DNA from 3 places in the Cloacibacterium caeni genome. Region 2 is predicted to be linked to each of the others. Evidence: riboswitches for the same ligand, from Rfam matches in the RefSeq annotation. Region 2 holds a riboswitch; each other region holds the start of a gene.
The links. Region 2 has a riboswitch for S-adenosylmethionine ahead of KKQ79_RS05180 (Na+/H+ antiporter NhaC family protein). Riboswitches for the same ligand answer to the same signal wherever they lie in the genome.
Positions count from the first base shown of each region.

Region 1: linked by a shared signal. The riboswitch ahead of KKQ79_RS09825 (O-acetylhomoserine aminocarboxypropyltransferase/cysteine synthase family protein) and the one ahead of KKQ79_RS05180 (Na+/H+ antiporter NhaC family protein) in region 2 are both predicted to bind S-adenosylmethionine.
Region 3: linked by a shared signal. The riboswitch ahead of KKQ79_RS13045 (homocysteine S-methyltransferase family protein) and the one ahead of KKQ79_RS05180 (Na+/H+ antiporter NhaC family protein) in region 2 are both predicted to bind S-adenosylmethionine.

Region 1 is NZ_OU015319.1:2,114,463-2,125,066, forward strand. It holds gene KKQ79_RS09800 (outer membrane beta-barrel protein) at 129-2,348, shown strand; gene KKQ79_RS09805 (GNAT family N-acetyltransferase) at 2,437-2,868, shown strand; gene ctlX (citrulline utilization hydrolase CtlX) at 2,903-3,823, opposite strand; gene KKQ79_RS09815 (homoserine dehydrogenase) at 3,910-5,100, opposite strand; gene KKQ79_RS09820 (homoserine O-acetyltransferase family protein) at 5,143-6,081, opposite strand; gene KKQ79_RS09825 (O-acetylhomoserine aminocarboxypropyltransferase/cysteine synthase family protein) at 6,214-7,509, opposite strand; SAM riboswitch class I at 7,648-7,757, opposite strand; gene KKQ79_RS09830 (glycoside hydrolase family 3 C-terminal domain-containing protein) at 8,001-10,262, shown strand; gene KKQ79_RS09835 (dimethylarginine dimethylaminohydrolase family protein) at 10,345-10,604, opposite strand, start outside.
Region 2 is NZ_OU015319.1:1,129,427-1,140,030, forward strand. It holds gene KKQ79_RS05180 (Na+/H+ antiporter NhaC family protein) at 311-1,630, opposite strand; SAM-I-IV-variant riboswitch at 1,667-1,763, opposite strand; gene KKQ79_RS05185 (hypothetical protein) at 2,005-2,754, opposite strand; gene KKQ79_RS05190 (hypothetical protein) at 4,016-4,390, shown strand; one part of gene KKQ79_RS05195 (IS3 family transposase) at 4,534-5,462, opposite strand; one part of gene KKQ79_RS05195 (IS3 family transposase) at 5,462-5,801, opposite strand; gene KKQ79_RS05200 (lipocalin family protein) at 5,896-6,426, opposite strand; gene pruA (L-glutamate gamma-semialdehyde dehydrogenase) at 6,643-8,268, shown strand; gene KKQ79_RS05210 (OmpP1/FadL family transporter) at 8,510-9,778, opposite strand; gene KKQ79_RS05215 (class I SAM-dependent methyltransferase) at 10,028-10,604, opposite strand, start outside.
Region 3 is NZ_OU015319.1:2,799,556-2,810,159, reverse strand. It holds gene KKQ79_RS13065 (glycoside hydrolase family 3 protein) at 1-83, shown strand, start outside; gene bshA (N-acetyl-alpha-D-glucosaminyl L-malate synthase BshA) at 275-1,414, shown strand; gene KKQ79_RS13055 (DUF2851 family protein) at 1,481-2,740, shown strand; gene KKQ79_RS13050 (MGH1-like glycoside hydrolase domain-containing protein) at 2,788-5,400, opposite strand; SAM riboswitch class I at 5,550-5,660, shown strand; gene KKQ79_RS13045 (homocysteine S-methyltransferase family protein) at 5,721-6,731, shown strand; gene KKQ79_RS13040 (four helix bundle protein) at 6,757-7,128, shown strand; gene metH (methionine synthase) at 7,118-9,817, shown strand; gene KKQ79_RS13030 (EF-Tu C-terminal domain-related protein) at 9,821-10,144, shown strand; gene metF (methylenetetrahydrofolate reductase [NAD(P)H]) at 10,341-10,604, shown strand, end outside.

The DNA.
Region 1 (10,604 bases), 990 kb from region 2:
CCAAACTTGAAAAAGTCGCAGTGAAAAAATTAATAACCACAAAAACTAATCACCACACCAAATCACTGAACTAATAACCTACTGCGACTTTTCTTTTTTTCACAACATTTAAACTTAAAAATTACACCATGAGAAAAATATTATTTACCGCCGCACTTCTTACTTCTCTTTTTTCTTATTCGCAAGAAGAAAAAACGAAAGACATAGAAGAAGTAAAAATGACCAAAAAAGTGCTTCAAAAAAAATCTGACAGATTGGTTTTTGATGTAGCAGCATCGCCTATTGCTAAAGGAAATAATGCTTTTGATTTATTGAAAGAAACGCCACTTGTTTCTTCTACCGATGATAAAAACATAAAAATTTCTGGAAAAAGCAATGCTGTAATTTTCATTAATGGTAGAAAATCTAATATGAATGCAGATGCTCTAGAATCTTTTTTGAAAAGTATGCCTGCAGAAAATATTGCAAAAATAGAAGTCATTACAGTACCTGGAAGTGAATATCATGTAGAATCTAGTGATGGCATCATCAACATTATTCTGAAAAAGAAACTCACCGACGGTACAAACGGAAATTTACGATTCGGGAATACTCAAGCCAAAAGAAATAGCCAAAATGCTTCTGCATCTATTAATTTCAGAAAAAATAAGTTAGCAATAAGTTCTAATTTTAACAGCAGAAACACCTTTAGAGACCAACAATACACGCTTAAAAACGGAGATGCTAATTTTAATAACACTTCTGTAGGATACGTAAGAAATAATGATTTAGATTTAGGCGGTTATGTAAATGTAGACTATGACCTTACCGAAAAACAAAACATAGGTTTAAGCTATAATTCTTGGTACAGCGAAACAAAAGACGCACAAAGTAATTTACTGAACACTCTACTCTACCGAGATGATAACAATGTTACTAAAACTACTTATAATAGAGCTGTAAATAATATGAACGCTCGTGATTTTAACAACTCTATCAACTTAAATTATGAAGCAAAATTAGATGACAAAGGAAGCAAAATAAACCTTAATGCAGCTTATCTTAACTTTACTAAAGCTCAACAAAACATTAATGTAACCACTATTACAGACGTTTTAGGGAATAATATTTCAGAAGTAGGAAAATTTAGACAAGAAATTCCTCAAAACATCGATAACCTTTCTACAACACTGGATTTTACAAAAGTTTTTAAAAATTTCACCCTTTCTACTGGTGGTAATTTTAATAAAACCAAAACAGATAATGATACTTACTTAGAAAGATTTCACTATCCTTCGCAAACCTATATTAAAGACATTAATCAAAGTAATCATTTTGTATATGACGAAAAAATAGGAGGTATCTATGCCAATGCAGAAAAAAACTTTGGAGAAAAATTCTCAGCAAAAATAGGAGCTAGATTAGAATTTACAGACAGCTACGGCGAAATTCTAAACACCAATATTAATGTGAAAAGAAATAACACCAATCTGCTCCCTACTGTTAATCTAAATTACACCATCAATAAGAACAACTCTCTTTCTTATGCTTTTACCAGCAGAGTAAAAAGACCTAGCTTCTGGGAAATAAATCCTGAAAGAGTATACCTTACAGAAATTAATTATATACAGAATAATCCTTTTGTAAAAGCTTCTTCTGTATACAACCAAGAATTAATGTACATGTATAAAAATTCTTATTTTTTACAAATTTCAGACTCATATACCAAAGACGCTACCACACAAGTTCCTCTGCAGAGAACCATCAAAAATTCTGACGGAGAAAATGTAAAAGAACTAAGATACATCAGAACCAATTATGGCTCAGAAAATAATTTCTCTGTAAATCTAGGAATGAATAAGAATTTCTTTAACCAAATCTGGACTGCAAATTACGTATTAGGTTTACAAGTAAATTCTTTTAAAGGAACTGTAGACACAGATCCAATTACTGGAGAAAAATTCGCGCCGTTTCACGCAAATGGAAGCATGACTACTCCATTTTTACAACTATCAAACAATATTAGACTCTCATCTAAAAAAGATTGGTTTCTGGGCGTAAATTACTTCTACCTTGGCAAACAGAGAATAGATTTAGGCATTCTAGACCCTATTTCTTCTTTAGACTTCTCTGTGAAAAAAATATGGAATGATTTCACATTTGCGGTAGACTTCAGAGATGTACTTAATACCAATTGGGTTACCATAAACAGCATTCAAACAGATGGAAATTACAACTATATAGACCAAAACCAATACAACAGAAGATTTAACCTCTCTATTACCTATAATTTTGGAAACAAAAAACTGAAAAAGGCCAGAAGCATAGATGGAGCAGCAGATGAAATCAAAAACAGAACAGGAAACTAATCTCACAAAAACCCATCATATTAAACTAAATTTTAATTAAAGAAATCACGAGCAAAATTTTGTTCGTGGTTTTTTTTATTTTTACAACATGATATACAGAAAAGCAACCATTAAAGATATTCCTCTGATACAAGTAGTGAGAAATTCTGTAAAAGAAAATCAACTTTCTAATCCTAACTTAATTCCTGATGAATTGGTAGAAGAGTTTATTACCAAAAGAGGAACTGGTTTCGTGTGCGAAATTGATGATAATATTGTAGGCTTTTCTATTGTAGATTTTATAGAAAATAATGTTTGGGCGCTATTTCTTCTACCCGAATACGAAGGAAAAGGTATTGGCAAAAAACTTCATCAATTAATGCTTGACGAATATTTTAGCAAAACCCAAAAAACCATTTGGCTTTCAACAGAAACAAATTCTAGAGCAGAACTATTTTACAAAAAACAGGGCTGGAAAAACGCAGGATTCCACGGAGAGGAAATAAAATTTGAAATGAGTTTTAAAGATTGGAAAAAATAAAAGCACCGAAAACTTCGGTGCTTCAGTTTATATTTTATTTCTTCGGTAAGAAAACCTCAGCAAGCATGCATCTTGCGCTTCCGCCACCATTTATTTCTATGGTTTCTAGATTAGAATAAATAATTTCATTGTACTTTTTGATAGCTGAAATTTGCTCTGGCGTTAAAGAATTGTAAGCCGTTTCACTCATTACCAAAAACTTTTTGCCATCTTCGTTTTGTACTTGAAGCATATTTCCCGCGAATTGTTGCATTTGATCTTCAGAAATTTCTATAATTTCCTTTCCTGATTCTAAAATCGTATTCACTACGTTCACTCTTTCGGTTTCATCATCAATACAATCTAGGCAAATCACCACAAATTGGTCTGCTACACACATCATCACATTGGTATGATAAATTGGTAATCTTTCTCCATTCGCTGTTTGAAAAGAATGAAAAACAACAGGGGTGTAACCAAATTTCTCACAAAATTCTCTGAACAATTTTTCGTCTAACCTCAGCGAAACAGAACCATACGCTAATTTGTGGTCATGATCGAAAATCATGCTTCCTGTTCCTTCTAAAAATTTTCCTTCTTTTTCTGGCGCCGAAAAATCAATGATTTCTTTTACCTCAAATTTCTCTTGAAGCGTTTCTAAAATATCATTTCTACGTTCCCATCTTCTGTTCACGGCACACATTGGATAGAGAACAACTGTTCCATCTTGGTGCATAGAAATCCAATTATTAGGAAAAATAGAATCTGGAGTATGAGGTTCTAACGTGTCTTTAATCGTCATCACATTGATGCCATGACTTCTTAATTTTTCTGCAAAATTTTGAAACTCTTGCAGTGCTTTTCCTTGCGTTTCAGCATTTTCTGAATTTACTTGGAAATAATTATTCTGTGCCGTTTCTGCATTAAAACCAAATGCAACGGGCTCTATCATTAAAACGGTGTTGGTTGTTTGCATATATTTTTCTTGTCTGCCAAAAATACAAAAAATAAAGCGTCATTTTTCAGAGAAAAACAACGCTCAAGGAAAAAACAAGTTAATAATTATAAAATATCAATCAACACAAATGACACCTCATCTTGATGCTTTGTGAAAACGTCTTTTAGTTGCTGAAAACGAATGCTTCCTACAAAATAAGCATCTTCTCTATTGCCATAAAACTCTTCAATTTCTTCAAAATAATTTTCAAAATTTTGGCTGTCTTTGGCTTTATGTCTAAATAAAACTTTCAAAGGAAAATCTTGAGCCAATTTCAGATTTTCTGAGTTGGCTATTTTCTTGTATTCATATCTGTAATCATAAGCAATGGCTGAAATATCAGACAAAACTGCACTTGCAGTAGGCAATGAACCCGCTCCTCTTCCGTAGAAAAATTGCTTATCGGCAAAAGCGGTTTGTACTTTTACTCCGTTAAAAACATCACTCACTGTAGAAAAAGTATCAGTAGATTTTACAAATTTCGGAATCACAAGTGCGATGACTTCTTCTTCATTTCTTTTTTGAGCGTAAGCCAATAATTTAATTTGTAGATTTTTTTCTTTGGCATATTTGAGTTCTAAATCTCCCAAATTCTGAATTCCCACATTGAAAACTTCTTCTGGCTTCGTGGTAATTCCGAAAGAATGCGTCAATAGAATTTGAAGTTTAGAGCGTGCATCAAAACCGCCTGTATCCAATATAGGATTGCTCTCTGCATAGCCTTTTTCTTGGGCTTCTTTCAGTGCCTCTTCGTAGCTTAAATTATCTTGGAAAGTTTTGGTCAAAATATAATTGGTAGAACCATTTACAATTCCTTGAATAGATTGCAGAAAGTCATTATTGTAATACTCTTCTAAATTTCTAATAATCGGGATACTGCCACAAACTGCCGCTTCATACAAGAAAGGAACCTGATGCTTTTTTTGCAGTTCATGCAATTCTTCGAAATGTTCTGCAATCATTTTTTTGTTCGCCGAAACCACTGCTTTTCCGTTTTCTAACGCAATTTTTACAATTTCAAAAGCTGCATCTGCATCATCTATTAATTCTACGACCAGATTGATTTCTTCATCTTGCAGAATTTCGTTTTTATCATAATGAAAATGCTCTGGCGAAATATTTCTAGGCTTATCTTTATGCTTTACTACAATTTTTTTGATGGTGGCATCTACCGTTTTACTTTTGTGCAAAACATCATAAAGACCAGTTCCTACCACTCCATAACCAAACAATCCTATCGTTAATTTTTTGCTCATTTTTTTAATTTTAATTTTTTGAAAATCATCATTTGTGTTTTCTTATAAGTTGAAATGCTTTTTAAGCAATGTTGAAATCTTATCAGTTTCAATTAAAAAACCATCATGTCCATACAATGAAGAAATCACTTCCAACTTAGCGTTTTTAATATGTTCAGCTATAAATTTTTGCTCCGAAACAGGAAAAAGAATATCGCTATCAATTCCTATCACCAAAGTTTCTGCTGTAATTTGGTTCAAAGCATTTTCTACTGAATTCCTTCCTCTTCCCAAGTGGTGAGAATCCATAGCTTTAGAAAGCATGAAATAACTTTCTTTAGAAAATCTTTTTCTGAGTTTTTCTCCTTGATGTCTTTGATAAGAAGCTGCTCTATATTGTTCTAATTTTTCTTCTTCATCAGTTTGAGTGGCTTCAAAAGTATCATAGTTTCTGTACGAAAGCATGGCGATAGCTCTTGCTGCATCTATTCCGTTTTCGCCTAATTCCAGCGCCATTCTTTGTGCTTCGTTAAAAGCAATTCCCCACGCAGAATGCTTTGCATTGGTAGCAATTACAAATAATTTTTTGATAAAATCTGGTTCTGCAATCGCCCACTCTAAACATTGCATTCCGCCGAGAGAACCTCCTAGAAGCAATTCTATTTCAGAAATTTGTAAAAATTTGGCTAACTCTTGGTGAAGTTTTACCATATCACGAATGGTGATTAATGGAGGTTTTTCTTGTTTTTGGAAACTCGTTCCGTAGCAAGAACCTAAAATATTGGCACAAACTATGGTATATTTTTCGGTGTCTAAGGTTAAATTTTTGCCAATGAAATTAGGCCACCAATCTTGCACATCTGAATTTGCAGTTAAGGCATGACAAATCCAAATCACTTTTTTTTCTGGAGCTAATTCACCAAAAATATGATAAGCAATGTTTACATTTTTTATTTCAGTTCCACTTTCTAGGGCAAAACTTCCTGCCGTAAAATTTTCCAAAATTTTCAAATTTATATTAAAAAAAGATTGTTTTAATCTTAAGTTTTGGCTAAAGCCAGTTGAATTTTTATTTTTTGAAATCGGGCTAAAGCCCGATTCTATTGATAATTTCCGATTTCAGCCTTCCAATTTCTATATTTTAGAGAATGATTGCTCTAAATCTGCGATAATATCATCAATATGTTCTATTCCTACGCTTAATCTAATTTGTCCCGGAGTAATTCCTGCTTTTAATCTTTCTTCATCTGAAAGTTGTTCGTGTGTAGTAGAAGCAGGGTTAATAATCAGCGTTTTAGAATCTCCAACGTTTGCTAAATGCGAAATCAATTGTAAATGATCGATGAATTTTACCGCTGCTTCTTTTCCGCCTTTGATTTCAAAATTAAGTACCCCTCCGAAACCTTTTTTCAAATATTTTTTGGCATTTTCATAATCTGGGAAACTAGGCAAACCTGGATACAATACTTTTTCAACTTTAGGGTGATTTTCTAAAAATTCCGCTAATTTCTGAGCATTTTCTACGGTTCTGTCTACTCTAAGCGATAATGTTTCTAAACCTTGAAGCAATAAAAATGAATTGAATGGAGAAATCGTAGGCCCGAAATCTCTAAGACCTTCTACTCTGGCTTTGATGATAAAAGCAATATTTCCAAAAGGTCCATTAACTCCAAAAACATCTGAGAAAACCAATCCATGATAACCATCTGAAGGTTCAGAAAACTGTGGAAATTTACCATTTCCCCAATCGAAATTTCCTCCATCTATGATGATTCCGCCAATAGAAGTTCCGTGACCGCCAATCCATTTGGTTGCAGATTCTACCACTACATTTGCGCCATGTTCAATCGGTCTAAACAAATAACCACCTGCTCCAAAAGTATTATCTACAATAAGTGGAATATTATGTTTTTTAGCCACTGCAGCGACTGCATCAAAATCCGCAACGTTCAACGTAGGGTTTCCTATGGTTTCTAAATAAATCGCTTTGGTGTTTTGGTTAATGAGTTCTTCAAAACTTTCTGGCTCATCGTCTTTAGCAAATTGTGCTTCGATTCCTAATTTTTTGAAAGAAACTTTGAACTGATTATAACTTCCTCCGTACAAATAAGGCGAACTCACAAAATTATCTCCTGCTTGTAAAATATTGGTAATTGCCAAAAATTGCGCAGCGTGACCAGAAGCGGTAGCCAAAGCAGCTACTCCACCGTGAAGTGCAGCCACACGTTTTTCGAATACATCTGTAGTAGGATTCATGAGTCTGGTGTAGATATTCCCAAATTCTTTTAACCCAAAAAGATTGGCAGCATGTTCTGCATTGTTAAAGGTATAAGACGAAGTTTGGTAAAGCGGCACCGCTCTAGAATTGGTAGTTGGGTCGATTTCTTGACCAGCGTGAAGTTGAAGCGTTTCAAATTTTAAATTGCTCATTTTTTTAATAATTTTTTAATTGTTAAATATTAGAGCAACTTATTTGCAGAAAATTCTTGACGAAAGAGCATAAAAAAACTCTTCCGACAAGTCGAAAGAGTTTTTGATATAGTGTATGACTATTTTAAACTGATTTCAGACTTATCTTTCCCGAATTTCGGGGTTGAATTTGGCACCTTACTCTCATTTCTGTTAGCAGGTTGCCAAGGTTTCGCAGGGTCAATTCCCTCCACCTTTCTTAATAAGTTGCGTGTATAAAGAACGTTTATCGTGGTGCAAATATAAAAACAAGTTTTACAGAAAACCAAATTTTTAGAAGAAAAAAAATATTTTTTTCATTTTAACAAATCATAACCAACTGATTAACAGGTGATTTATTGATTTTTATTTTTAAATCTTTAATCTCAAGATAAGTTTTTTGAAAAATTTATTATCTCATTTTGAGATAATAATAAAAAGTTGTAGTTTTACTGAACCAAAAATTAATTCTTATGTTCAAGAAAATTGCACTTGTTTGCTTAGTCTCGTTAATGAGTTTTCAAGCAAAAGCACAAGAAAAAAAGACACAAATTTATTTAGATGATTCGCAACCTATAGAAGTCAGAGTAGAAGATGCACTTTCTAAAATGACTTTAGAAGAAAAAGTAGCGATGCTTCATGCTCAGTCAAAATTCAGTTCACCAGGTGTTCCAAGATTAGGAATTCCAGAATTTTGGACTACCGATGGACCACACGGAATTCGTCCTGAAGTAAAATGGGATGAATGGGATCAAGCTGGTTGGACCAATGACTCCATCATTGCTTATCCTGCGCTTACTGCACTCTCTGCAACATGGAACAAAAAAATGTCTTGGAATTACGGAAAAGCTCTTGGAGAAGAAGCTCGTTATAGAAAAAAAGATATTCTATTAGGACCTGGTGTAAATATTTACAGAACTCCATTAAACGGTAGAAACTTCGAATATATGGGAGAAGACCCATTTTTATCTTCTAAAATGGTGGTTCCATACATTAAAGGGGTTCAATCTAATGGTGTAGCTGCTTGTGTAAAACATTATGCACTTAATAATCAGGAACAATTTAGACATACCAGCAACGTAATTGTAGATGATAGAACGCTGTACGAAATTTATTTACCTGCCTTCAAAGCAGCTGTACAAGAAGGAGACACTTGGTCTATCATGGGAGCTTATGATATGTACAAAAATCAGTATGCAAGTCAAAATCAATATTTATTAAACGATATTCTGAAAAAAGAATGGGGTTTTAAAGGAGTAGTGATTTCTGATTGGGGCGCTGTAAATGATACCAAACAAGCCATTATGAATGGTCTTGACATGGAATTCGGAAGCTGGACAAATGGACTTTCGGAAGGAACTAGCAATGCTTATGACAATTACTATTTGGCACATCCTTATTTAAAACTCATCAAGTCTGGTGAAGTAGGAACTAAAGAATTGGATGATAAAGTAAGAAGAATCCTAAGATTGGCTTTCTTAACCACAATGAATAAAAACAAACCTTTTGGAAACATTGCTTCTGAAGAACATAGAGCGATTGCCAAAGAAATTGGTGAAGAAGGAATTGTATTGCTAAAAAATCAAAAAAATGTATTGCCAATTAACGTTGCCAAAACTAAAAAGATTGCTGTAATTGGTGAAAACGCCATCAAAATGATGACTGTAGGTGGTGGTTCTTCTTCCTTAAAAGTAAAATATGAAACTTTACCTTTAGACGGAATCAAAGCAAGATTCGGGAAAGATGCAGAAGTAGTTTTTGCGAGAGGTTATGTAGGAGATGTAACTGGAGAATATAACGGTGTAAAAACTGGAAAAGACCTTACTGACAAACGTTCACAGGCGGAATTAACCAAAGAAGCGGTAGAACTCGCTAAAAATTCTGACTTTGTAATTTTTGTAGGTGGACTTAATAAAAGTGATTTCCAAGACAGTGAAGGAAATGACAGAAAAGATATGGGCTTGCCTTATCATCAAGATGAATTAATTTCTGCTTTAGCAAAAGTGAACAAAAATTTCTCTGTAGTTTTAGTTTCAGGAAATGCTGTAGAAATGCCTTGGGTAAAAGAAGTTCCTAGCATTGTTCAAGCGTGGTATTTAGGTTCAGAAAGTGGTCATGCTCTCGCTTCAGTTTTAGCAGGTGACGCTAATCCTTCTGGTAAATTGCCTTTCACTTTCCCTGTGAAATTAGAAGACAATTCAGCGCATCAATTAGGAGAATATCCTGGTAATAAAGAAGAATTGGCACAAGGAAAAGGAAAAGACCAACAAAACCCTATCAACATAAAATACAACGAAGGTATTTTCGTAGGTTATCGTTGGCATGACACCAAAAATATCAAACCACTTTTCAGTTTCGGGCATGGATTAAGTTACACCACTTTCGAGATTGGTCAAGCTAAAGCAGACAAAGCCGTTATTACCGAAGATGAGACTATTACGTTTACGATTCCAGTAAAAAATACAGGCAAAAAAGCAGGTGCAGAAGTAGTTCAATTGTACATAAGAGACGTAAAATCTTCTTTGCCAAGACCATTAAAAGAACTGAAAGGTTTTGAAAAAATTTACTTAAATCCGGGTGAACAAAAAGAAGTAACCATCACGATTGACAAATCAGCTTTAAGTTTCTTTGACCCTGTAAAACACGATTGGGTAGCAGAACCTGGTGATTTCGAAGCGCTGATTGGGAATTCTTCAGACGCTATAAAAACGAAAATCAAGTTTTCATTACAATAATTTTTTATTTCTTATTTCTTTAAATCGAAAGGACAACCTCTTTATGAAGTTGTCCTTTTTTATTTTGATAAAAACAATCTAATTATTCTCTAACCAAAGGCATGGTAGAACATCTGAGCAAACCGCCCATTTTAGAAATTTCACGATACGGAATTTCTTCTACCGTAAAACCCCATTCATTTCTCAGAAAGTCATTCATTCTGGTAAAAGTTTCGTCTGAAACCACCACTTCTGGCGAAATAGAGAAAATATTAGGATTCATCTCGAACATTTCTTCTGGTGTAATGTGGAAGCAGTTTTCTTCCCCGAAAATATCGATGATAAGTTGGTAATCACTCTCAT
Region 2 (10,604 bases):
TCAAGACAAAAGAACATTAAATCTGAAAAGCAGAGTTTATTTGTTGATGCTGTGGCTTCGTGAACTTCGTTCGCAGAACTTCAGTCTTTGCTCTGCCACCAAATCTTTTATTACACGGTGCCTGAGCGTAGTCGAAGGCACATTATTTCTATTGCATTAAAATCCGTGCACTCTATAGAACATCTCTGATGTTCCTTTGAGAACTCAAAAACGACATGATTTTACAAAATCTCCGTGAACTTTGTGTTATAAAAACTCCAAAACCAAACAGAAAAATTTCACCCTTTAGGGTCGGGGAAAAGAATTTTTCTCAACAAATACCTGAGCCTCCCGAAGGTAACACATTCCTAGACCTTCCCCAAAACATAGAACCCACCACCATTAAGAACAGAAGCCCTAAATAATAAGAATGCGAGAGCATATCCACATAATTGATTTTATTTTTACTGTAACCGATAATCAATAAAACCTGAGCGCCATAAGGAAGTAACCCTTGAACGATACACGCAAAAATATCAATCACAGAAGCCATCTTTCGGGCTGGAACTTCAAAACGTTCAGAAATAGGTCTCAACACTTTCCCAGAGATTAGAATCGACACCGTATTATTGGCAATACAGAGATTTACCAAACCTGTAATCAATCCTGCTCCCAATTGCGCAGATTTGGCAGAGCTAATCTTAGCTTCTATTTTGTTCAATAAATATTGAATTCCCCCTGCTTTTTCTACTAAGGCAGCTAAACCACCTGTAAGCAAAGACAAAAGGAAAATTTCGGTCATAGAAGTGAAGCCTTCATAACTGGCTTTGGCAAAACTCAACCACGTGAGATTCCCTTGCCACAAACCAATGGCTCCCGCTAAAAATATCCCGATGACCAACACCAGAAATACATCTAACCCTAAAAAGGCTAAAACCAAAACCACCAAATAGGGGAAAATAAGTTCCCAAGAAATGGGAGTTGGCGTATAGGCAATAGGTGCGACAGGATTGCTAAATCCTATAAAAAGTAAGATGACCACCGTTAATACTACTGCAGGGGCAGCCAAATAAAAATTGGTTCTGAACTTATCTTTCATGCTGCTGCCCAACGTTTGAGCTGCTGCAATGGTAGTATCAGAAATCACCGAAAGATTGTCGCCAAACATAGCACCACCCAAAAGACTTGCCCCAATTAGGTTAAGGTCTGCTCCACTTTTTTGAGCCAACTGTATTGCGATAGGCCCTAATGCGACAATAGCACCAACCGAGGTTCCAGAAGACAAGGAAAGGAATGAGGCCAAAAGGAAAATCCCTAGAGCATAATAATCAGCAGAGATATAGGTTAGCCCGATATTCACCACCGCATCTACACTGCCCGAAACTTGTGCTACCGTAGAAAAAGCGCCTGCCAATAGATAAATAATACACATGGTGAGTACACTGGATTCCCCACAACCGTGTAAGAAAGTTTTTATTTTTTCTTGATGAGGCAACCTAGACATGGCAAAGGCGGCAATAATACCGATACTCACGGCAATAGGCGATGGCAAGGCATAAAAATCTTGCAATACAATTCCGGCACCTAAAAATGTACCTACGAAAATTAAAAAAGGAAGTAAACTGAGAAAATTTGCTTTTGTATTGTTCATAAAATTTAAAAATTTAACACAGGAACTTTACAAAAGATAGACAACATTTTTTCCAAAAAGTTTGGCTTATCGCTTTAGCACCTTGCTTGTTGTTGCAGGTTGCTACCTCCCGTAGAGGTTCCTGATAATAGGCGGCAAAAGTAATCATTATCTCCCAACGAACCAAATACAATCTATCAATCGCCCTCATAGACCATCAACACAGCCTTTTAACTCCCTGATTTCTAAAAATTAAAGAATAAAAATTTCCTTTCCCGTTCCCGTTTTTATACCTCAAACTCTTGAAAATATTTAAAGAATCATAATGTTCAAATGCGATATTAAAAAAGAGACTGCCTAATTAGACAGTCTCTTAATCACTTTATTCAGTGTTACTAAACCATATCCAACAAATTGACCACATTAAATGCACCATTATTGAGAGGATATAGATTTCCATTTACTTCTTGTAGATATTCTATTACAAGTAAAAAGTATCGCTGTCCCTGCATAGTGAGAGGGCTTTCAAAACTCAAAACACCATTCAGCGTTGTGCCATAAGTTTTACCCGTAACTACATTACTTTCATGGGTTTCAAAATTCCCTCCCTCAAATCGGATAACACTTTCAATCAATCGGATATTGAAATCTGTAGCTGCAGCTGGAAACTTTAAACCTCTACCCAGTACTACATCTGTTAAAGTCAAAGTAGATGCTTCCATATCTAAGGTAAATCCATCAAATAGAACAGAACTCAACGAAGCTCTTGCATTAAAATCAAAACCTCTCATTACATCTACTCCTCCTTCTGTTCCTATTCCTATAGCAATACTCCTCTCACCTCTATCAGAAACAGTATCATTCCTTAGAACTTCATACAGTTTAGAAGTCAGTCTTGCCTGCATTTTAGAGTCTTTATACTTCTCTAGTAAATACCCAAAACTATTGCGCATGAGCTTATTAGATTTAGCTACTTCGCTAAATTCACTCATGTTTTCACGCGTTCTTGCAAAATTACTGTCATTCATAATTCTGCTTTTTTTCACTCCGCCAGCTCTTCTTACAAATGTTCCGTCTGCAGTTTTATAGAAAGAAAGACCATCTATTTGTCCTTCTATGGTTATTAAGCCGTTATATTTAGCCATAATTTGAAATTTTTAAATAAATTAATCAGAAAAAAGAAAAATTGGACTTCGCGAAAAAACAAGTTGTATTCTTTTCAAATAAAGCTATAAATAAAGCGCGCTAACTCTATCCTAGTAAATATTACTTGCCGATAAAATATCTTCCAAAAGATCTCTTTTCTACATCCTTACCCTAAGAATGCAAGACAAATGTAGAGGCTCTAAAAAAGATTTCCAAAACAAGAGTGCCGAAAAGAACCGAATTCAGCACATTTTGCCGAAAACAATACTTTTAGTCATAAAATCAACTTTTAGCGGAAAATGAAACTTTTAACTGAAATCTTAGTTTTTAGAGAATAGTCTTTTTTTTCAATCCTTAAAACCTTCCAAAGTATTAAAACAAACTACCAATTAAATTTAATCTCAAACTTTAATTGTAAAAAAAAGAGCCAAAAAAATGGATTTAAAACATTTTCTCGTAGGCAAAAATAAATTTATAAATAACTAAGTTTATCAAATCTAGAGACAGAAAAATCCCTACCAAGCTTACTTTGCTTGCCGAAATCAGGATTGTTTTTCTAAATCAGTGCCTTAGACTAGGACTCAACCACCCTTTATATTTATTTCTACTCTCGGTGATTGAGCACAGACCGAAGATCTGCGAACGAAGTTCATGAAATCACCCGTGTTACTCTCGCTACCTGAGCCTGTAGAAATCACCAATTCTTCTATTACACGTTGCCTGAGCACAGACTGAAGGTCTGCGAACGAAGTTCACGAAGGCACATTCTCACTTCTCATCCCGTTGCCTGAGCCTGTCGAAGGCAGAGCTAGAAAAAATTGACTTTTTCTTTTCGTTTTAATGTTACAGTTTTTGTTTTATAGCCCCCCTAACTTCGTGCAAAAATCTACAAACCTCTTTATTCATAATAGTTTTAAGGAAATGTAGAAAGGTGTCCTTTTACGAATAAAGACATAAAAAGATATTTGAAACGAAAATAAACATGAGAAAAAATGCGTCACAGAATTTTATTTCTACATCCTGAAATTTGAATAATAATAAAGCAAAATGAATATTTACAAAAACCTAAAACCGAAAATTAATTCTTTTCTAAAAGGCTGTACCTGTCATAAAGAAAAAAATCTAAACATAATACCGATTCTGTCAATAATAACACCACGAAAAAATTGACTTTTTCTTTTCGTTTTAATGTTACAGTTTTTAGAGAACCCCTTATATACCTTAGCTCAATAATTTTTTAATCCTAAAAATACCAATACAATGAAAAAATACAGAAACAAAGATCCCGTAAGAAATCTAGTCAATCTAAAATTAATTTTTAACAATTTAAATATTAAAACCTATGCATACAGAATTAAACATTTTTCAAACTCACAACAAATATTCAGTAAAATCCAAGCAACTAAAAAGGTCATGAAAAAGAAAATTCTCTTCATCAGTCCGAAACATTTAGAAGTGTTCCACAATGTTTCACCGCGTACAGCAAGAAAATACTTGCTAGAACTTAAGTTGGAATATAATATTCCTCCAAAAAGACCATTACCTGTAATCAAGTTTTGTCAGTATCATCAGATTACTTTAGAAGAGTTTGAAAAATCTATTGATTTTATTACTCCCAATAAACCTCTGAAATAAGAGTACAATACTTGCAAAACAATGGCAAGATAAAGGCAGGATAATTGCTTATCCTGCCTTTCTTTTTTGTGTAAACAAAGATATAAGAAAAAGAATATTGAGTTGTCCTAAAAAAGGTTGACTCGTTAATAATTCAAATATAGTTAAATCGTAGCAGAATTAATTCTGTTACGATTTATTTTTTTCCATTGTTTTAAATGTATTATTTTTTGTTGATGTGCTTGGTTTGGAGTTATCATATTAATTGACATATGTATTCTAAAATTGTTGTATAAAGTTATGGCTTGTGTAACTTGTTTGTTTAAATTTTGATAGTTTTCAAATATTTCATGTAAACCAAATTCTTCTTTTAAAATTCCATTTACTCTTTCTGCTACTGCATTTTCATATGGATCGTATTCTTGCGTCATACTAATTAAAATATTGTTTTTCTTTAACAATTCGGTATACTCTTTACTACAATATTGTAAACCTCTATCAGAATGGTGAATGAGTTGATTTTTTGTTTCCCTGTTAATCAAAGCCATTTCTAAAGCTTTTACTGTAGTTGAACTCATTAAATTATCTGACAGTTGATAACCAACGATTTTCTTGGAACAAGCATCAGTGAGTAAATGCAAATAGTATGTTTTCTCTTTTGTTCGTAAATAAGTTATATCAGCAACCCAAACTTGCTCAGGTCTGTTAAGTACTAAATTGCTAATTAAATTTGGATAGCGTTTCATCCAATGTCGTGAGTTTGTTGTTTTGTAATATCTTCGAACTTTAGGTACTTGTAAATGTTCTGCTTTTAAAAAATCTAAGAAATTATCTCGACCAATTGATATATGATGTTTTGTAAATTCATCTTGTAACATTACATAAAGTTTCTTGCCACCTGTTCGGGGTAATTGCTTACGAATAGTAACGACTAAACTTCGTAATAATTCTGAGTTGTATTTAGGTGTTCTAACGTTTTTCTTTCGCTTGTAAAATGCTTGTTTTGTGTATCCAAACAGTTCGCATAACTCATAAATAGTCAATGAACTATTTACATTTATTTCTTCGACTGTTTGGAACCAGACTTTTTTACAATATCAATTTTAAGCTCACGTTCAGCTATTTCAATAAATCGTTTAAATACTTTTAATTCTTCTTCTTTTTTTGCTAATTGAGCTTCTAGCTCTTTTATACGCTGTTGTTGAGGATCTTTCATAGGACGACCAATAGTTAATTTATCTTCATAGGTAAATTTACCATATTTTTTTAACCATCTTGGTAGACAACTATTGCCTAGAATATTGTAACGTCTTCGAAGTTCTGCTTTTGTAAATAAACCCCTCTCAAATTCACTTACAACTTGACGTTTAAATGCTTCGCTATAAATTTGTGGGGCAATTGGAATTTTTGAAATTTTCTTTTTTGTTGACATATTAAGTAGTTTTTAGTCAACTTTTTTCAGGACAAGACATATCATTAAAAAAACTCGAGTTCTAGTCTCGAGTTTTTTTGTTATTGAAATGAATTTAGTCTTTGTTGTGATTTACCCAGATGAGTTTTGAAACATCGAAACCGTCTTTTTTTGCTTTCTCGACGAATCTTTTTTTGGTGGCTTCGTCTATGGTTTTATTTCTAGATAGAATCCACATGTATTCTGTAGAATTCCCGTAAATAAGGGCATTCTGATAATTTTCGTCAATATCTACCACATTATACCCAGCATAAAATGGCCCAAAGAAAGAAACTTTCAGTCTCGCTTCAGATTCAGAGCCTATGAATTTGGCTTTTCCTTCGGCAGAATCCCATTCTTTTTTCACATAGTTGTACCCTTGGTTCAGTACTTTGATGCTTCCATCAGGATTGATGGAATATTGCGCTGTGGTATTGTCTAAGTTTCTTTCGAAACGGAAATCAAACCTAGCGATTTCATACCATTTGCCCAGATATTTATCTTTGTTAAAGTTTTGTACAGCAGTTACTCCTTCTGGAATTCCTACACAAGAAGTAAAAATGATGGCTACTACTGCCATGATGGCAAATCCTTTTATGATTTTCATTGTATTTATTTTTCTACAAATTTCGGTAAAAATCAGTGAAGCAAAATTATAGAATTGTGAGAAATGTTTTTATTTTATTTGTCTATCAGACTTATTTTCTAATAGTTCCATGAAATGTAACAGAAGTGTTTTGGTTGGAGAGGGTTTATATTGTATTTTTGTAAAAAAGTGAAATCTTTTCATTTTTTAAATTGTTAAATATTTAAATCTAATTATATGTCATTCGCAATTTCGCAAGTTCCTACTCCTAAAAACGAACCTGTAAGAAGCTATGCTCCTGGTTCTGCAGAGATTAAATCACTGATTGCTACTTACCAAAAAATGTGGTCAGAAGAAGTAGAAATCCCTATGGTTATTGACGGAAAAGAAGTGAAAACTGGTGAAAAAGTATCACTACACTCTCCTCAAGATCATCAACACACTTTAGGATATTACCACAAAGGAAATAAACAACATGTAGATGATGCCATCAATTCTTGTCTGAAGGCAAGAGCAGAATGGGCCAATTTACCATGGGAGCAAAGAGCTTCTATTTTCTTAAAAGCGGCTGATTTATTGGCTGGTCCTTACAGAGATAAAATCAACGCTGCGACGATGATTGGTCAAAGTAAAAATGCAATGCAGGCAGAAATAGATTCAGCTTGTGAAGCGATAGATTTCTTACGTTTTAACGTACAATTCATGACGGAATTGTATTCTGAACAACCGGTTTCTGATGCAGGAATCTGGAATAGAGCAGAATATAGACCATTAGAAGGTTTTACTTATGCCATTACGCCATTTAACTTTACCGCGATTTCTCTTAACTTGCCAACTTCTATGGCGATGATGGGAAATGTAGTGGTTTGGAAACCATCTGCTACACAAATCTATTCAGCTAAAGTCATTATGGATGTATTGATAGAAGCAGGTTTACCAGCAGGTGTTATCAACATGGTTTTCTCTGGTGGTGCAGAAACTTCTAAGCAAATTCTAGAACACCCAGATTTCTCTGGAATCCACTTCACTGGTTCTACAGAAGTTTTCCAATCATTATGGAGACAAATTGGCGAAAATATTCATAAATATAAAACTTATCCTAGAATCGTAGGAGAAACTGGTGGTAAAGACTTTGTAGTAGCCCATCCTTCTGCTGTTCCTAGTCAAGTTGCTACTGCTTTGGTAAGAGGTGCTTTCGAATATCAAGGTCAAAAATGTTCTGCTGCTTCTAGAGCTTACGTTCCGCAATCACTTTGGGGAGAAGTAAAAAGAATTATGGGAGAACAATTGGCTGAAATTAAAATGGGAAGTCCAGAAGATCCTTCTAATTTCGTAAATGCGGTAATTGATAAGGCTTCATTTGAAAAATGCAAAGGCTACATCGAAAGAGCTCAAAATGCCAATGACGCAGAAGTAATCTTCGGTGGTAATTGTGATGACAGTAAAGGTTGGTTTGTACAGCCTACGGTTATTCAAGCTAAAAATCCTCATTACGAAAGTATGGAAGAAGAAATCTTTGGCCCAATTCTTACGATTTATGTGTATGATGACCAAGATTGGAAAGCTACGTTACAATTAGTAGATGAAACTTCTCCTTATGCATTAACAGGTGCTGTATTTGCACAAGACAGATATGCGATTAACGAGGCGACTAAAGCCTTAGAAAATGCAGCTGGAAACTTCTACATCAATGATAAACCGACAGGTGCTGTAGTTGGTCAACAACCTTTTGGTGGAGCGAGAGCTTCTGGAACCAATGACAAAGCAGGTTCTAAAATGAATCTTCTTCGTTGGGTTTCTGCAAGAAGCATCAAAGAAAATTTCTTATCTCCTACCGATTATAAATATCCGTTCTTAGGTTAAGAATTATTTCAATATCATAAAAAACGCCTCTCAAAATACTTTGAGAGGCGTTTCTTTTTCATCATTTGTGTTTTCTCCTTTCGGATAAATGAGTTTGTTTGAAAGGACAAATTTATGATTAGTATATTGAAATTCAAAATAAAATATACATATATCTTTAAATATTACCATTAATTGAATAAAAAGTACAAAAAACTCTCCACTTTTTATAGTGAAGAGTTCAAGTCAATTTAATATATTTTTAAAACTTAAAGTCTACTCCTATTTGAGCCATAGAAGTGGTCATTTCATACGCTACAGTGCTTCCAGGAATTGCTCCATAAGGATTAGATGGTGATGCCATCATCGGGTTTAATAATGCTCCAGAAGTTTTGCCATCACTAGCTCCATAATGGTAATTTGCATTGATAGTGAATTTGTCGTTTAATTTATATCCTACTCCTATTTCGTATGCATCTCTAATGATAGCAGAAGCTGGAACAGAGAACATTGTCAATTCTGGATTAATAGGATTAGAACTGTAAGTATATCCTAATCTAATTGGCATTTTTTCAATGGCTTTGATTTGAATCCCTGCAGAAATTACATCGATGCTTTCCCAACCGAAACCTTTTACAGCGCCATAATTGCTCCATCCGTTAGCTAAGAAACCGTCTGTATTAGCATAGTCTACATATCTGTAATCTAAAGCCAAATCAAATAAACGATGAGAATAACCAGCACCTACTGAATAAATTGCAGGGAAATTCATCGTAAATTTGTTTTCTCCTTTAGTATTGTCTAGATAAGTGTTTTCAAATTTAAATTCATTAAAGTATACCGGTGATTTATAAGATAACCCGAGTTTAAAACCATTGTTGGTTTTGTAATACATCCCAACTTGTGCTCCAAAGCCAATTGCAGAAGCATTATCAGAATTAGGATAACCTGCAGTCATGCTTGGATTAGCCAATGGATTAGGATGAATTTTTAGAGCTGAATAATTTACGTTAGGCTGAATAGCCATAGAGAAATTTTCATTGAATTTATAAGCATAAGCAAAACCCACTTGCATCAACATATAATTAGATTCTACTTTCCCAAAGCCACCATATTGTTGAGACATGAGAATAGGATTGGTGGTACTTTCTGGATATTCTACTCCAAAACCACTCACTCCGAAAACAGAAATACCAAATTTATGATGAGGATTTTTACCAAAAGTTACTGCAACAGCAGGCATGATAGAGTTGGCTTTTTCGTCTTTAGTCACTCCAGACATTGGTCCATAAGAAGAAGATAATTCTGGGTTAGACATAAATAAACCCGCATTTACAGAAACGGTATTTCCATTAAAATCTGTAATTCCCGCAGGATTCCACTGTAACGCACCGCTAATGTCAATAGGTTGACCCGTTGCTGCACCACCCATACTCATATTTACTGAACCTATACCTTGCATAAGATGACCTACTTGAGCCATCATAACTCCTGAACATAATACACCAAGAGTAATAATAATTCTTTTCATAAAGTTATTTTTTGTTTCATAAAGTTACGACGGGCTACTTTACTGATTTTAAAACACTTACTGTCATTTGTCATGTTCAGTAAAAACTGCCACTTGCTGAATAATTATTACCATTTATAAGAATACATGAAGGCACAAAAAAACCTCTCGCTTTCACGAGAGGTACATTTTTTCATAGGTTTTTCATTAATCATATCGATTATGAAACAAATATAGAAAATATTTGTAAAAATCAAAACAAAATAATCATTAATTTGAAAATTCTTTATTCATCGCCTTTATAGAGAAGACTAAAGGCACTTTTTTATCAAATTTACTGATTCTATACTTCCCATTTTCTACTTCTACAGTGTGTTTAAAACATGCATACGGCGACCAATCGTATTCTAGAAAGTGTTTAATCTCTAAATTTTGATTGATTAAACTTTGAAATACTTCAGAAAGTGCATGATTCCACATGACATATTCTTGAGTAATCGCCGCATCTTTATCAGCATAAGTTCCTTCGTAGGTTTCTACAATGGGTTCTGTAGATTGGTAATCATAAGCAACTTTGGTAAAATCATCATCAAACATCCAAACTACAGGGTGAAATTCTACCATGATGAATTCGCCATTGGGCTTAAGAAAATGCTGAATCACTTTTGCCCATTTTTCTAAATCGGGAAGCCAACCAATCACTCCATAACTGGTGAAAACGACATCAAATTTTTCCTCTAAAACATTTGGTAAATCATACACATTCGATTCTATAAAGTTGACATCAACTCCACATTTTTCGGCCAATATTCTGGCTTCAACAATAGCTTTGTCTGATAAATCTACT
Region 3 (10,604 bases), 1.7 Mb from region 2:
TTTTAGGAAAAACAAAAATTTCTGGAAAGTTACCAGTTATTGTCAATGAAAATTTAAAAGCAGGAAGCGGAATTGAGAAATAAAAAAAGTTTAACCGCAAAAGCATCAAAAGAAATGATTGAAAACAAGTATTACAAAAGTAAAAAAAGAAAAACCGATCCTTTTTTTACTTTTGATTAACTCAAAAATTTATATAGCTTTTGTTCCTTTTATGGTTAAAAAAATATAATAAATTTAAAAACAGAAACGGAAAACTTCGTTTCAAAAAAATAAAATGAAAATAGGAATCCTTTGTTATCCAACATACGGTGGTAGCGGAATCGTAGCCACAGAACTCGGAATGTCTCTTGCCAAAAAAGGTTATGAAGTGCACTTTATTTCCTCTGAATTACCTGCAAGATTAGACATGACAGACCCAAACATTTTCTTCCACAAAGTAAATGTACAAACCTATCCTTTGTTCAAACATCAACCGTTTGATATTGCGCTTTCTTCCACGATTTATCAAGTGGTGAAATTGTACAAATTAGATATTTTGCACGCGCATTACGCCATTCCTTATGCTTATGCTGCTTTTTTCGCCAAGCAAATGCTAAAAGAAGAAAATGCTGATATTCCGTTAGTTACAACGCTTCACGGAACAGACATCACTTTGGTTGGTCAACACCCGAGTTACAAACATGCGGTAGAATTTTCCATCAATCAATCAGATAAAATTACTACGGTTTCTGAAAGTTTGAAAAGTGATACTTTGAAATTTTTTAAAATAACCAAAGATATTGAAGTCATCACCAATTTCATTGACAATACAGAATTTGAAGATTTAAAAACTTGCCAAAGAAATCATTTTGCCAATGAAGATGAAAAAATTCTGATTCACGTTTCCAATCTTCGTCCTGTTAAGAGAATTAAAGATGTTTTAGAAATTTTCAACAAAGTTGAAAAATCGGTAAAATCTAAATTATTGATTTTGGGAGACGGTCCAGATGTAGAAGTCATCAATGAATTCATCAATGAAAATCCGCACCTCATCAATAAAATTAAACTTCTCGGAAAAGTAGATAATTTATATCAAATTCTGAAGTTTGCAGATGTATTCTTATTGCCTTCTGAACAGGAAAGTTTCGGTTTGGCAGCATTAGAAGCAATGGCCGCAGAAACACCAGTAATTTCGAGTAATGCAGGTGGAATACCAGAGGTAAACATTCAAGGAGAAACCGGATTTTTAGCAGAAGTAGGAAATGTAGAAGCCATGGCAAGTTATGCAATAAAATTGCTTTCAGACGATAAACTTCTCGCAGAAATTAAGAAAAAAGCTAAAGCAAGAGCATTGGAATTTGACTTGGTCAATATTCTTCCGATTTATGAAAAAATGTATGAAGAAACACTAGAAGAATTTCATAAAATGGCTTAACAATCATTCTCGCAGATTCTACAAAAAGTAAATCTGCGGGAAATAAAACTAAAAAACTAAACCACCATGAACGAAAATTTACTCCAATATCTTTGGAAGTATAAAATATTTTCCAAGTTTGATTTCAAAGATACCGATGGAAACCCAGTCGAAATTCTAGATTTTGGAACATTGAACACCAATTCTGGACCAGATTTTTCTTTGGCAAAAATTAAAACGAAAAACATCGTTTTAGCAGGAAACATAGAAATTCATGTGAAATCTTCGGATTGGTATTTTCACAATCATGACCTTCAAAAAGACTATCAATCAGTAATTCTGCATGTAGTTTATTTTAACGACACAGATGTTTCTGAACTCAAAGAAGCTGGAATTCCTACTTTAGACCTGAAAGATTATATTAACGAGGAAATTCTTGCCAAATATCAAACTTTAGAAAACCAATATCAGTTCATTCCTTGCGAAAGCATCTTTGATGCTTCTAAAATTCCATTTCTTTTTTCAGAAGAGACTTTACTCAAAAAATTAGATGAAAAATCTATAGAAATTGAACATCTTTTGGCTCAATCTAAAAATAATTACGAAGCTGTTTTATTTCAAAAACTAGCCTACAGTTTTGGATTAAAAGTAAATGCAGAAATTTATCAAAATATTGCAGAAAATATTGATTTTAAAATCGTTCAGAAGATTTCTCAGAATCGATTTCAGTTAGAAAGTTTCCTTTTCGGGAAAGGAAATTTATTAGAAAAAGAAACCGAAACAAATCAAAAATGGAAGAAAGAATTTGATTTTCTGAAAACAAAATTTAAAATTTCAGAACAAACTTTTCCAGTAAAATTTATGCGGTTAATGCCTCCTTCTTTTCCAACGATTCGGCTTTCTCAGTTGGCGATGCTGTATCATCTTCAGCCCAATTTATTTTCTAAAATTTTAAAGGCTAAAAATATTCAGGAATTAAAATCACTTTTCGAAAAAGTAAAAACTTCAGAATTTTGGGAAAATCACTACACGTTCGAAAAAACTTCCGAAGAAAAAATAGAGAAAAAATTGTCTGACGATTTCATAGAAATTCTTCTCATCAATGCAGTTTTGCCTATTATTTACACATATTTTAAAAATATAAATCCCGAAAAAACTGACCAAGTTATAGACTTTTACAAAAATTTGAACCCTGAAAAAAATTCTATCATCTCTTCATGGAAAAAACTGAACGTAAAATTTAGTTCAGCATTAGAAACCCAAGCGTTTTTGTATCATCATAAACATTTATGTTCATACAAAAACTGCTTGAATTGTAATATTAGCTTGAAAATTTTAAAAGATTAATTTTTGACTTTTTTACTTCAATCTTATAGGAAGAAAATCAAAAAAATCTAATTTTTCAATTTAGGGTGTATTAATTTGGCAACGGTAGAAGTCCAACCAGTTTGGTGAGAAGCTCCTACTCCACGACCATTATCTCCATGAAAATATTCGTAGAACATCACGTAATTTTTGAAATGTTCGTCATGGTTTAATTTATCTACGTTTCCATTAAAAGCACGATTTCCGTCTTTGTCTGGCAAGAAAATATTGCACAATCTTTGACTCAAATGATCTGCCACATAATTTAGATTCTGATAATTCCCACTTCCCGTAGGAAGCTCTACTTTCAAACTTTCGTCGTAATAAAAATAAAATCGCTGAAGACTTTCTACGATTAAAAAATTAATCGGGAACCAAATCGGGCCTCTCCAATTGCTGTTTCCGCCAAACATTCGACTATCACTTTCGGCAGGCGTATAATGCACAACGTGATTGATGCCATTAATTTCTAATTGAAACGGATTTTTTTCATATACTTTTGACATCGAACGAATTCCAAATTCACTTAAAAATTCTTTTTCGTCTAACATTCTATTCAGAATTTTGGTCAATCTCGTTTTTCTCAAAATACTCATGAGATGTTTTCTTCCTTTTCCTTCTACATCCCAATGCGAAACCAATTTGGCAAGTTCAGGTTTATTTTTTAGAATCCAGTCCATTCTTTCGGTAAAATTAGGCAGTTTTTGAAGCATTTCGTGTTCTATTACTTCTACCGCAAACATTGGAATGAGGCCTACAATACTTCTTAATTTTAGAGAAATTCCAGTTCCGTCGCTAAGTTGCAATACGTCATAGAAAAATCCGTCTTCTTCGTTCCAAAGTCCATTTTTTCCTTCGCCAAGATTTCCCATAGCTTCTGCAATGTAGAGATAATGCTCGAAAAATTTAATCGCCATATCTTCATAAACTGGATTATACAATGCCAATTCCATAGAAATTCTCATCATATTCAGGGCAAACATCGCCATCCAAGAAGTTCCATCAGCTTGTTCTAGATATTCTCCATTTTTGAACTGCATATTTCTGTCAAAAGCACCAATGTTATCCAATCCAAGAAATCCACCTCCGAAAACATTCTTTCCGTTTTTATCTTTTCGGTTTACCCACCACGTAAAATTGAGCAATAATTTCTGAAAAACACTTTCTAAGAAATGAATATCTGGTTTTCCATTGATTTTTTCATCGATTTTAAAAACTCTAAAAGTGCTCCATGCGTGAACTGGCGGATTGACATCTGAAAAATCCCATTCATACGCTGGAAGCTGACCGTTAGGATGCATGTACCATTCTTTGGTCAATAATTGCAATTGATTTTTGGCAAAATCTGGGTCTAAAATACTAAAACTCACACAGTGAAAGGCTAAATCCCACGTTGCAAACCACGGATATTCCCATTTATCTGGCATAGAAATAATGTCTTTGCAATTCATGTGTTTCCATTCTACATTTCTTACATGATGTTCAAAATTCCTTTCCACAGGGAAATTTGGGTCGCCATTTAACCATTTTCCAACTTTATAATGATAAAATTGTTTGTTCCAAAGCAATCCTGCAAAAGCTTGTCGCTGCACATTTTTTTCATCTTCGCAGTTAAATTCTTTTTGAATTTCGTCATAAAATTCATCCGATTCTTTTTTTCTTACTTCAAAAACCTCATCAAAATCAAAAAAAGCGTTCTCCATTTTATGAGGAGACATTCTGAAGTCAAAAGTTTTAGTTTCTCCTCCTTCTAATTCTGTATCTATTACAAAAGCAGCTTTAGTCCCGAATTTTTTAGGATTCACCGTGTTTTTTTGATGAACGATATGATGGTTAATTCCATCTTTAAAGTATTTATTTTCAGATTTTTTCCCGAATAATTTTTCGGTATTGGTTTCATTTTCACAGAAAAGAATTTTCACGGATTTGTCCCGAGAATAAAGCTTTTTCATTCCCAAACTCTCATGTTCTATTTCTATCTGTCCACGATGGCGCGTTGTAAAATTAGGTTTATAAGAATTATAACCCCAACTCCAATTATTTCTGTACCAAAGTGTGGGGAGAATCACCAAAGGTGCTTTTTCTATATTTCGGTTGGTGACAGTAACTCTGATTAAAATATCATCATGGTGAATTTTGGCATATTCTATAAAAATATCGAAATATTCATTTTGGTCAAAAATTCCCGTATCTATAATTTCATATTCTGTTTCCTTATTGCTTCGTTCTGCATTTGTCTTGATTAAATCTTCGTAAGGAAAGGCATTCTGCGGATATTTGTACACCATTTTCATGTAAGAATGAGTAGGCGTATTGTCTAAATAATAGAAAATTTCTTTAATGTCTTCGCCATGATTTCCTTGATGGTTGCTCAATCCAAAGAAACGTTCTTTAACCATTTTATCCTTTTTATTCCAAAAAGAAAAAGCGAAGCACAAACGTTGTTTGTCATCAGAAATTCCCGCGATTCCTTCTTCTGCCCATCTGTAAGTTCTGCTTTCTGCATCATCATGACCAGTTGCTCCCCAAGTATTTCCATCAAAGGAATAATCTTCTCTTACGTTTCCCCACTGTCTATTGCTTACATAAGGTCCCCAAGTTCTGTAATTTATATCTTGTAATCGTTGTTTTTCAGCATTCATAACCATTATTTTTTAAAATAACATGATGCGAAGTTAGAAAAAAATAAAAACTATGAAATTTCATTTAGATTAATTTTTTCAATGACAATTTCTTATTGTGAAAAAAATGATATAGCTTTGCAAAAGATTTGTTCTTTCATATAATCGAAATGTTATCAAGAAAGGTGGAGAGATTAGACTCTGTGAAACCTTGGCAACCTATCGCGTTTCTAAAACGAGAAAAGGTGCTACATTCTACTCATTTTTGGGATAGATAACACATAAAAACAGTTGATTCCCTCAACTTTTCTTATAGCATTTCATTTTTTAATCACATTGAAATGCAAAATAGCGACATACTTTATCAAAATTTACAGCAAAGAATCCTTGTTCTAGACGGAGCTATGGGAACTATGCTTCAGCGATATCAGTTTACAGAAGAAGACTATCGTGGCGAGAGATTTAAAAACTGGGAATCTCCATTGAAGGGAAATAATGATTTACTTTCTCTTACTCAGCCTCATGCTATAGAAGAAGTACACAAAAAATATTTAGAAGCTGGTGCAGACATCATCGAAACCAATACTTTTTCTGCGACTACCATTGCAATGGCAGATTACCATATGGAAGATTTGGTGTACGAACTCAATTTTGAATCTGCAAAAATTGCAAGAAAAGTTTGTGATGAATTCACAGCTATAACTCCAGAAAAACCAAGATTTGTAGCAGGTTCTATTGGCCCTACTAATAAAACCGCATCTCTTTCTCCGGATGTAAATGATCCTGGTTATAGAGCCATTACTTTTGATGAGTTAAGAATTGCTTACAAACAACAAGCAGAAGCACTTTTAGATGGCGGTTCTGATATTCTTTTAGTAGAAACTATTTTTGACACTTTAAATGCTAAAGCTGCACTTTTTGCCATAGACCAAATTCAGGAAGAAAGAAAAATTCAGATTCCAATTATGGTTTCTGGAACCATTACTGACGCTTCAGGAAGAACTTTGAGCGGACAAACTGCTGAAGCATTTTTGGTTTCAATATCTCATCTTAACTTATTGAGTGTAGGATTTAACTGTGCTCTAGGAGCGAAACAATTGACGCCTTATTTAGAAACCATTTCTAATAATTCTGAATTTTACATTTCTGCTTATCCAAATGCTGGTTTACCGAATGCTTTTGGGCAATATGATGAATCTCCAGAATTTATGGCAGAACAAATCCGTGAATATGCAGAAAAAGGATTGGTAAATATCGTGGGTGGTTGTTGCGGAACAACTCCTGACCACATTGCTGCAATCGCAAATATTGTTAAAAATTATCAACCAAGAAAGTTGTCAGTTGTCGGTTGATGGTTATCGGTTTAAAAAAATATTGATGAAAAAAGAATACACAGAACTAGAAGTTTGGATTGAAGCCAGAAAATTGGTCAATATGATTTATGAAAAAACTAAAAATTTTCCAAAAGAAGAAATTTATGGACTTACAAACCAAATAAGAAGATGTTCAATTTCAATTCCTTCTAATATTGCAGAAGGATTAGGAAGAAGAACAGCACAAGATACCATTCAATTTTTGCATATTTCAAGAGGTTCGCTTTATGAATTAGAAACTCAAATTTATTTAGCGTTTGATCAAAAATATATCAATGAAATAGATTTAGAAACTTTTTTAAATCAAATACTTGCTTGTAAAAAATTATTAAACGGATTTATTAACTATTTTAAAAGTCTACAGAATGGAAACTAATCCGATCCAAAAATTCCGACAACCAACAACCAACAACCGACAACTAAAATTATCTGGTCTAGAACCTTTAATTATAACTCCAGAATCCAATTTTATCAATATTGGAGAAAGAACCAATGTAGCAGGTTCTAAGAAATTTCTCAGATTGATTAAAGAAGAAAAATTTTCTGAAGCTCTAGATATTGCTCGTCATCAATTAGAAGGAGGCGCACAGATTTTAGACATTTGTTTTGATGATGGACTTTTAGACGGAAAATATTGCATGGTTAAATTCTTGAATTTAATCGCCTCAGAACCTGATATTTCCAGAATTCCAATGATGATAGATTCTTCAAAATGGGAAATTTTAGAAGCTGGTTTGCAAGTGGTTCAAGGGAAATGTGTAGTAAATTCCATCAGTTTAAAAGGTGGTGAAGAAGAATTTATTCGTCAAGCCAAAGCCATCAAAAGATATGGTGCCGCAGTAGTTGTAATGGCTTTTGATGAAAATGGACAAGCCGATAATTACGAACGCAGAATAGAAATCTGTAAAAGAAGTTATAAACTGTTGACGGACACAGTCCGTTTTCCTGCGGAAGATATTATTTTCGACCTCAATATTTTTCCAGTGGCAACTGGAATGGAAGAACATCGCAGAAACGCATTGGATTTCATTGAAGCAACAAAATGGGTTCGTGAAAACTTGCCATATGTTTCGGTTTCGGGTGGTGTTTCTAACGTTTCGTTTTCGTTTAGAGGAAATGATACGGTAAGAGAAGCAATGCACTCGGTTTTCCTCTATCACGCCATCAAAGTGGGAATGAATATGGGAATTGTAAACCCTGCAATGCTAGAAATTTACGACGAGATTCCTAAAGATTTGTTGGAGCTGGTAGAAGATGTAATGCTGGACAGAAGAGATGATGCTACGGAAAGATTATTGGATTATTCTGAAAAACATAAATCCGTAAAAAAAGAAAAAGTAGAAGATTTAGCATGGCGAAATCAGCCTTTGCAAGACAGAATTACCCATTCTTTGGTAAAAGGAATTGACCGTTTTATTGAGGAAGATGTAGAAGAAGCCCGAATAATTTCGGCAAAACCTTTGGATGTTATCGAAGGAAATCTAATGACGGGAATGTCTGTAGTGGGAGATTTATTCGGAAGCGGAAAAATGTTTCTTCCTCAAGTGGTAAAATCTGCGAGAGTGATGAAAAAAGCGGTGGCTTATCTTCAACCATTTATAGAAGCTGAGAAAGATTCTGCTCAAAAAGCCAACGGAAAAGTATTGATGGCAACGGTAAAAGGTGATGTTCACGACATTGGAAAAAATATTGTGAGCGTAGTTTTGGGCTGTAACAATTACGAAATTGTAGATTTAGGAGTGATGGTTCCTGCCGAAAAAATTATTCAAACAGCGATTGAAGAAAAAGTAGACGTTATTGGTTTAAGCGGTTTGATTACGCCAAGTTTAGACGAAATGGTACATATTGCCAATGAACTGGAGCGTCAAAACCTGAACTTTCCGTTGATGATTGGCGGTGCTACAACTTCTAAAGCGCATACTGCGGTAAAAATAGACCCTAAATATAAAAATGCTGTGGTTCATGTAAATGACGCTTCCAGAGCAGTTGGTGTGGTAAGTTCTTTATTGAGCAATAGAAATGCAGAATTTGTTTCGGAATTGAAAACTGATTATGCCGATTTCCGTAAGAAATTTTTGAACAGACAAGTTGATAAAGAATATATTTCGATAGAAGAAGCGAGAAATCAAAAATTCAAAATCAATTGGGAAATCGAGACCATCTCTGAACCTAAAAATTTAGGCATTCAATTGATTGAAAATCAAAATTTAGAAGAACTGCATCCTTACATCGATTGGAGTCCGTTTTTCAGAAGTTGGGATTTATTTGGAAAGTATCCTCAGATTTTAGAAGACGAAATTGTAGGAGAACACGCAAAAGAACTTTTTGCTGATGCTCAAAAAATGTTGAAGAAAATCGTGGCGGAAAAATTATTAACTGCAAAAGCAATTTTCGGAATTTTCCCTGCCAATTCTAATGAGCAAGACGATATTGAACTGAAAAATGGTGAGGAAACATTTACGTTCAGAACGCTTCGTCAACAACATAAAAAATCTGATGGCAAAGAATATTTGGCTTTGAGTGATTTTATCGCTCCAAAAACATCAGGGAAACAAGACTACATCGGTGCTTTTGCGGTGACTACGGGTTTTGGAACCGATGAATTGGCTCAAAAATATGAAGCAGAGCATGATGATTACAATGCGATTATGGTAAAAGCATTAGCAGACCGATTGGCAGAAGCTTTTGCAGAATATTTACACAAAAAAGTAAGAACTGAAATTTGGGGTTATTCTAGTGATGAACATCTAGAAAATGAAGATTTAATTTCCGAAAAATATGTAGGAATTCGTCCTGCTCCTGGTTATCCTGCTTGTCCAGACCATTTAGAAAAAACCACGATTTGGGAAGTATTGAAAGTGAAGAAAAACATAGGATTAGAATTGACAGAAAGTTTGGCAATGTTCCCTACAGCTTCTGTTTCTGGATATTATTTTGCTAATCCTAAAGCGAAATATTTCGGAGTAGGAAAAATTACAGAAGACCAACTGAAAGATTACGCCGAAAGAAAAAATATAGATTTAGAATTGGCGAGAAAATGGCTATCTCCAAATTTGGTAGATTAATTTATGAGAAACGATTTTGACTTTATAGCATTTTTAAAATATAACTCTTTCGATGAAGGAGGAAGATCAACTCCTGCTAAATCAGGATATAGACCTCAACTTTATTTTGATTTTGAAAAAAATTCAACTTCTGGAAGACAAATTTTCATAAATAAAGAATGGGTTTCTCCTGGAGAAACTGTAGAGGCAGAAATAACAATGCTTTCTCCACAACTTTTTGAAAATAAATTATATGAAGGTTTAGAGTTTAAATTTTGTGAAGGCAGAGTTGTGGTTGGTTATGGAACAATTTTAAAACTTGTAAACGAAAATTTAATTAGAAAATAAATTTCGCGTGAGCGATTGCAGTGGAAATCCTTTTTTTGCTAGGAAAAAGCTTTGGCAAAAAAAGATTGCAACGGAAAGCGCGGTTTCATAAAAATAGCTTGGATTAAGTTTTGGATTTTTATGGAACACGCCCAAAATAGAAAAAATTAAAATATTTAAAAATAGGAACAGCTTGCTTCGTTCCTCGGAATGACAAATGAAAGTTACAGAACACATACAAAACGCCAACGGAAAAACACTTTTTTCTTTTGAAATTTTGCCACCTCTAAAAGGTCAAAATATACAATCGATTTTTGATGCGATTGATCCATTGATGGAATTTAATCCTGCATTTATAGATGTTACGTACCATCGTGAAGAATATGAATATGTAGAGCGCGAAGATGGACTTCTGGAAAAACGTGTAGTGAAAAAAAGACCAGGAACCGTGGGAATTTGTGCTGCAATTCAGAATAAATAT